DNA from 2 places in the Streptomyces sp. NPDC029296 genome. Region 1 is predicted to be linked to the other one. Evidence: riboswitches for the same ligand, from Rfam matches in the RefSeq annotation. Region 1 holds a riboswitch; the other holds the start of a gene.

Region 1 (3,393 bases):
TCTGGCCGCCGATGTCCAGCGTCGGCAGGTCCAGCGGGCCGCTGTCCGGGCTCCCGCCGCCCGGCAGCGGGATCCACAGGAGGCTGCGGCCGACGACCTCGACGATCCGGCCGCCCGCCGCGGGGATGCCGAGGGAGGCCGACAACACCTCCTCCAGCTCGTTGCCGGGCCAACCGCCGTGCGGGTGCGGGTGCGCCGGTGCCGGGAAGTCCGCGGGAAAGTCCGCCGGGAAGTCCATGTGCCTACCGCCTGCTGGGAACCACTGCTGTGACCATGAAGGCTAGCGGGTGGCACTGACAGCCCCTCACCGAGTGAAGCCGACGCGGGCGAGGACGTCCGCCGCGTCCCGGTCCAGCAGCACCGCCGCGCCGCACCCGGCGGGCAGCTCCCCCTTCTCCACCGCGCGCAGCAGCCGGGCCGTGGCGCGGCGGTGGCGGCGGAAGGCGTAGCGGGAGACGCCCCGGCCGCGCTCGCGCTGGCCCCGGCGGGCCGTCTCGGGGTCCACGTCGAGCAGCAGCAGGTGCAGGGTGCCGCCCCGGCGCCGGGCCGCGCGGGCCAGCCAGGCGCGCACCCACGGCTGGGTACCGCAGTCGTGCACGACCAGCCCCTCGCCGGTGCGCAGCGCCCGGCGCAGCCCGGCGTAGTGCGCGAGGCGGACCAGGGGGCGGTAGAGCGCGTACGGCAGTAAGCCGGGGACGCGGGCCTGGAAGCGGTCCCGGGTGTCCTGGGAGTCGACGCGGCGGCCGGCGACCGCGCGGTGCATCAGGGTGGACTTGCCGCTGCCCGGCAGCCCGGTGATCACCACCAGGTCGCGGGGGCCGAAGAGCAGGACGTGCGGGCTGCGGCCGGCCCGGTCGCGCAGATCGCGGACGACCGGCGCGGGGCGCTCCGCGCGGCGTTCCCGGGCCGCCGCGGCGGATGGTCCCGGAACCACCAGACCGGTGTGGGCGGCGTAGGCCGATGTCCTGTTCACCGTGATCGTCCTCCCCAGGGGCTCGGTCAATCCCATGCCCGTTCTGTGTAAAGGAAAGGTAATGGGAAACGGTCGGCGGTACGTGTGCGTACGGCCACAGGTCGGTCACAGGCGGCGCGCTCTGGATGGCCGGGGTGTGGCGTGCAATGATGAGGCCGCCAACTGCATACCGGCCGTTTGAATCCGCGCGGGAGAGTTCCCGGGCCCCCTCGGGGCCGCCTGGGGCGCCGAAGGAGCAAGTCCCTCCCTTGAATCTCTCAGGCCCCGTTACCGCGCGGGCGAGGCACATCTGAAAAGCGGGCCGCCGGCGACGGCGGCTCCACCCAAGGTGCAAGCCGTGATCGTCCCCGTGGCGGTGGCGGCGAACCTCTCAGGTTCCGATGACAGATGGGGAGGAACGTTCCTCGCCCCGTCCTTGTGCCCTGGGAGACGACCGACCGATGAGCAGTACCGAACTCCGCCATACCGCGCTCGACGCCGTGCACCGCTCGCTGGGCGCCACGATGACCGACTTCGCCGGCTGGGACATGCCCCTGCGCTACGGCTCCGAGCGCGACGAGCACACCGCCGTGCGCACCCGGGCCGGCCTGTTCGACCTCTCCCACATGGGCGAGATCACCGTGACCGGCGCCGAGGCCGCCGCCTTCCTGAACCACGCCCTGGTCGGCAACATCGCCTCCGTCGGTGTGGGCCGCGCCCGCTACACCATGATCTGCCGGGCCGACGGCGGCATCCTGGACGACCTGATCGTCTACCGGCTGGCGGAGACCGAGTACATGGTCGTGGCCAACGCCTCCAACGCCCAGGTGGTGCTGGACGCGCTCACCGAGCGGGCGGCCGGGTTCGCCGCCGAGGTCCGCGACGACCGGGACGCCTACGCGCTGATCGCGGTGCAGGGCCCCGAGTCCCCCGGCATCCTGAAGTCCCTGACCGACGCCGACCTGGACGGCCTGAAGTACTACGCCGGGCTGCCCGGCACGGTCGCCGGCGTCCCGGCGCTGATCGCCCGTACGGGGTACACCGGCGAGGACGGCTTCGAGCTGTTCGTGAAGCCGGAGCACGCCGTCGGCCTGTGGCAGGCGCTGACCGAGGCCGGCGAGGGCGTCGGTCTGGTCCCGTGCGGGCTGTCCTGCCGGGACACGCTGCGCCTGGAGGCGGGCATGCCGCTGTACGGGCACGAGCTGACCACCTCCCTGACCCCCTTCGACGCCGGGCTGGGCCGCGTGGTCAAGTTCGAGAAGGAGGGCGACTTCGTGGGCCGCGAGGCGCTGGCCGAGGCCGCCGCCCGGGCCGGGCAGAACCCGCCCCGGGTCCTGGTCGGGCTGGTCGCCGAGGGCCGCCGGGTGCCGCGCGCCGGGTACGCCGTGGTCGCGGGCGGCGAGGTGATCGGCGAGGTCACCTCCGGCGCCCCCTCCCCCACCCTGGGCAAGCCGATCGCCATGGCCTACGTCGACGCGGCGCACGCGGCGCCGGGCACGCCGGGCGTCGGCGTCGACATCCGGGGCACCCACGAGCCGTACGAGGTCGTGGCCCTGCCGTTCTACAAGCGCCAGAAGTAGCCGCCGGGCGCGCCCGCGCCCGCCCGGGGCCCCCGGCCGCGCGGCGGCGCGTGACCCTGCGCACATTCGCCCGCTCACCAGCGGTTTCCCCAGTCCCCCCGTCACCATCACTCCCGCGCGTACAGGAGAATTCAGGCCATGAGCAACCCCCAGCAGCTGCGCTACAGCAAGGAGCACGAGTGGCTGTCGGACGCCGAGGGCGGCGTCTCGACGGTCGGCATCACGGAGCACGCGGCCAACGCGCTCGGCGATGTCGTCTTCGTCGACCTCCCCGAGGTCGGCTCCACGGTGTCCGCGGGCGAGTCCTGCGGCGAGCTGGAGTCGACGAAGTCGGTCTCCGACCTGTACTCGCCGGTCACCGGTGAGGTCACCGAGGTGAACGAGGACGTCGTCAACGACCCCTCGCTGGTGAACTCGGCCCCCTTCGAGGGCGGCTGGCTGTTCAAGGTCCGCGTCACGGAGGAGCCGGCCGAGCTGCTCTCCGCGGACGAGTACACCGCCTTCACCGCCGGCTGAGGAGTCGTAGCGCCATGACTGTCCTGAACACGCCCCTGCACGAACTGGACCCGGAGATCGCCGCCGCGGTCGACGCCGAGCTGAACCGCCAGCAGTCGACGCTGGAGATGATCGCCTCCGAGAACTTCGCGCCGCTCGCGGTCATGGAGGCGCAGGGCTCGGTCCTCACCAACAAGTACGCCGAGGGCTACCCGGGCCGCCGCTACTACGGCGGCTGCGAGCACGTCGACGTGGCCGAGCAGATCGCCATCGACCGGGTCAAGGAGCTGTTCGGCGCCGAGTACGCCAACGTGCAGCCCCACTCCGGCGCCTCCGCGAACCAGGCGGCCCTGTTCGCGCTGGCCC
Region 2 (3,393 bases), on a different contig from region 1:
GTCGCAGGCCGCGGAGACGTGGTCGGCGTCGACGAGCCGCAGGTTGACGCCCTTGTCCCGGGCGGCGGCGACGATCCCGGCGGCCTTGCCGGGCACGCGCGCGGTCACGGTGTCGAAGTACGCGCCGTGGACGATCTCCACGCCGGCGGCCTGAAGGCCCGCGGCGAGGAGGGTGGCGTAGCGGTGCGTGCGCCGTGCGATCGTCTTCAGGCCCTCGGGGCCGTGGTAGACGGCGTACATGCCGGCCATGACGGCGAGCAGCACCTGCGCGGTGCAGATGTTGCTGGTGGCCTTCTCACGGCGGATGTGCTGCTCACGGGTCTGCAGCGCGAGCCGGTAGGCCTTGTGGCCGTCGGCGTCGACGGAGACGCCGACCAGGCGGCCGGGCAGGCTGCGCGCGAACTTCTCGTGGACGGCCATGTAACCGGCGTGCGGGCCGCCGAAGCCCATCGGCACGCCGAAGCGCTGGGTGGTGCCGACGGCGATGTCCGCGCCCAGCTCGCCGGGCGAGGTCAGCAGGGTCAGGGCGAGCAGGTCGGCGGCCACGGTGACCAGGGCGCCCAGCTCGTGCGCCTGGTCGATGACGGGCTTGATGTCCCGTACGGCACCGGAGGCGCCCGGGTACTGGATCAGCACGCCGTTGATGTCGCGCTCGGCGATCCGCGCCGGGATGCCGTCGGACAGGTCGGCGACGACGACCTCCACACCGGTCGGCTCGGCACGGGTCTCGATCACGGCGATGGTCTGCGGCAGCGCGTCCGCGTCGACCAGGAACAGGCCCTTCTTGTTCTTGCCCATGCGCCGGGACAGGGCCATCGCCTCGGCGGCGGCCGTGCCCTCGTCCAGCAGGGAGGCGCCGGAGGTGGGCAGCCCGGTCAGCTCGGCGACCATCGTCTGGAAGTTCAGCAGGGCCTCCAGGCGGCCCTGGGAGATCTCCGGCTGGTACGGCGTGTAGGCCGTGTACCAGGCCGGGTTCTCCATGACGTTGCGCAGGATGACGGGCGGGGTGAAGGTGCCGTAGTAGCCCAGGCCGATCATGGAGCGCAGGACCTGGTTGCGGTCGGCGAGCGAGCGCAGCTCGGCGAGCACCTCGGCCTCGGTGCGGGCGCCCGGCAGGTCCAGCGAGTCGGCGTTCTTGATCACATCCGGGACCGCGGCGGCGGTCAGCTCGTCCAGCGAGCCGTACCCGACCTGCGCGAGCATCTTGGCCCGCGCCTCCTGGTCGGGCCCGATGTGGCGCTGCTCGAACGGGATGCCCGCTTCGAGTTCGGAGAGCGGAATGCGAGGGGCGGTCATGTGCGGAGGCCTCCTGGTCTGGCGCGACCTGCGAGGGGCGCCCCGGCACGGGCACCCCGACGGCCTCCCCCTCTGTCATCTGCACCTGAGAGCTTCACCGGGGGCCCGCGGGCACCGGCTTTCACCGTCGGTGAGAGCGGGAGCCGTCGACACCCGCCCTGCTTTCCAGAGTGACCTCGTCCGTGCGGTACGTGAGCCTGAGAGATTCCGGGGAGGAGTTGCTCCTTCGGCGCCTCCGACAGGGTCGGAGGACTCTCCCGCGCGGGGTCAGCAGCCGCTTGCCAGCCTACCAGCGAGGTCAATCGTGCGGTCTTCGAGTGGCCGCCTCCTCGAATGTGCTCTTTGGTAGTGCTTACGGATGAGTTGCGACCACGTGGAGGGAGAGGGACCGTGCAGACCGACATCGATCCGCGCAGCCTGATCGGCCGCAAGGCGTTCGACCGCAGGGGCACCAAGATCGGCACCATCGACGAGGTGTACCTGGACGACGCGACCGGTGTGCCCGAGTGGGCGGCCATACGCACCGGTCTGTTCTCCCGGGATGCCTTCGTGCCCCTGGAACCCAGCGAGCTGGTCGACGGCACCCTGCGCGTCCCCTTCGACCGCGCCCTGATCAAGGACGCCCCCGATTTCGGCGTGGGCCGCCATATCTCTCCCGAGCAGGAACTCCAGCTCTACCACCACTACGGCCTGGACACCGCCTCCCCTTCCGCGCTGCCGGACCACGACTTCGGCAAGCTGGCGGGTTCGGAGGAGGGCTGAGAGGACCCTTCCCGCCGGTCGCGCGCGTCTTCCTGCTCCCTGGTCTCCGTGACGCGCGGCTCTTCCGCGGCCCGGGCGTCTTCCGGAGCCCGGGCGTCTTCCGGAGCGTCCGGGGTGCGGGAAGGGTCCATGACCAGTGGCAACGGGTCGGCGGACGCCAGCTCGGGATCGTCGACGAAGAACGTCCGCACCCGGCCCGGCCCGGACTGGGGCGTCTCGAACCGCACCGTCACCCTGCCCACCCCGCTGCCCTGGACCCAGCCCGGCCCGTACTCGGCGTGCCGCACATCCTGCCCGGCCCGCCAGTGCGGCTCGGCTGTGTCCGGCCGTTCCCCCTCGGCCTCGGCGGCGTGCTCCTCGGGCTCCTCGTCCGCCGGCACCGGCATCGCCTGCGCGAACAGGTCCTCCTGCGTGTAGTCGGCGAGCCCGGACACGCCGACGCCGAGCAGCCGTACCCCGCCGGTGGTGTCCACGGAGTCCAGCAGCCGCGCCGCCGCCTCCCGGATGACCACGGGATCGTCGGTGGGCCCGCGAAGCGTCTCGGAACGGGTCAGGGTGGAGAAGTCGTACCTCCGTACCTTGAGCACGATGGTCCGCCCGGACAGCCCGGCCCCGCGCAGCCGCCGCACGCACCGGTCGGCCAGCCGCCGCACCTCCAGGCCGACCCGCAGCCGGTCGTGGATGTCCACGTCGTAGGTGTCCTCCACCGACACCGACTTGGCCTCCCGCTCGGCCACCACCGGCCGCTCGTCCCGGGCCAGGGCCATGGCGTACAGCGCCTGCCCGTGCGCCTTGCCGAGCAGCCGGACCAGCTCGTCCTCGCCGGCCTCCGCCAGTTCCCCGACCGTGGTGATCCCGGCTCTGCGCAGATGGTCCCCGGTGGCCGGGCCGACCCCCGGCAGCGTCCGCACCGGCATCGGCGCGAGCAGTTCCCGTTCGGTGCCCGGCTCGATCAGCACGAGGCCGTCCGGCTTGGCCTGCTCGGAGGCGATCTTGGCGAGCATCTTGGAGGCGGCGAGTCCCACCGAACCCGTGAGCCCGGTGACCGCCCGGATGTCCGCCCGCAGCTTCTCCCCGGCCCGTCGCGCCGACTGTTCGTCCCAGGCCGCGCCCCCGGCCTCCAGGTCCACGAACGCCTCGTCCAGGCTCAGCGGCTCCACCAGCGGCGACAGCTCCCGCAGCAGCCCCATCACCTGCTCGCTGACCGACCGGTACAGAGTGAAGCGCGGCACCAGATAGGCGGCGTGGGGGGCCAGCCGGCGCGCCTGGGCCATGGGCATCGCCGAGTGCACCCCGAACACGCGTGCCTCGTACGACGCGGTGGCCACCACACCG

Evidence for each region. Region 1 has a riboswitch for glycine ahead of gcvT (glycine cleavage system aminomethyltransferase GcvT). Riboswitches for the same ligand answer to the same signal wherever they lie in the genome.
Region 2: another riboswitch for glycine. It lies ahead of gcvP (aminomethyl-transferring glycine dehydrogenase); the one in region 1 lies ahead of gcvT (glycine cleavage system aminomethyltransferase GcvT).

What each region holds. Positions count from the first base shown of each region.
Region 1 is NZ_JBVHXT010000042.1:49,121-52,513, forward strand. Features, by position in the region: gene ACZ4W9_RS31350 (enhanced serine sensitivity protein SseB) at 1-238, opposite strand, end outside; gene ACZ4W9_RS31355 (AAA family ATPase) at 305-973, opposite strand; glycine riboswitch at 1,152-1,256, shown strand; glycine riboswitch at 1,257-1,370, shown strand; gene gcvT (glycine cleavage system aminomethyltransferase GcvT) at 1,414-2,532, shown strand; gene gcvH (glycine cleavage system protein GcvH) at 2,671-3,048, shown strand; gene glyA (serine hydroxymethyltransferase) at 3,063-3,393, shown strand, end outside.
Region 2 is NZ_JBVHXT010000010.1:183,331-186,723, forward strand. Features, by position in the region: gene gcvP (aminomethyl-transferring glycine dehydrogenase) at 1-1,296, opposite strand, end outside; glycine riboswitch at 1,472-1,566, opposite strand; gene ACZ4W9_RS11790 (PRC-barrel domain-containing protein) at 1,687-2,058, shown strand; gene ACZ4W9_RS11795 (DNA polymerase IV) at 1,980-3,393, opposite strand, start outside.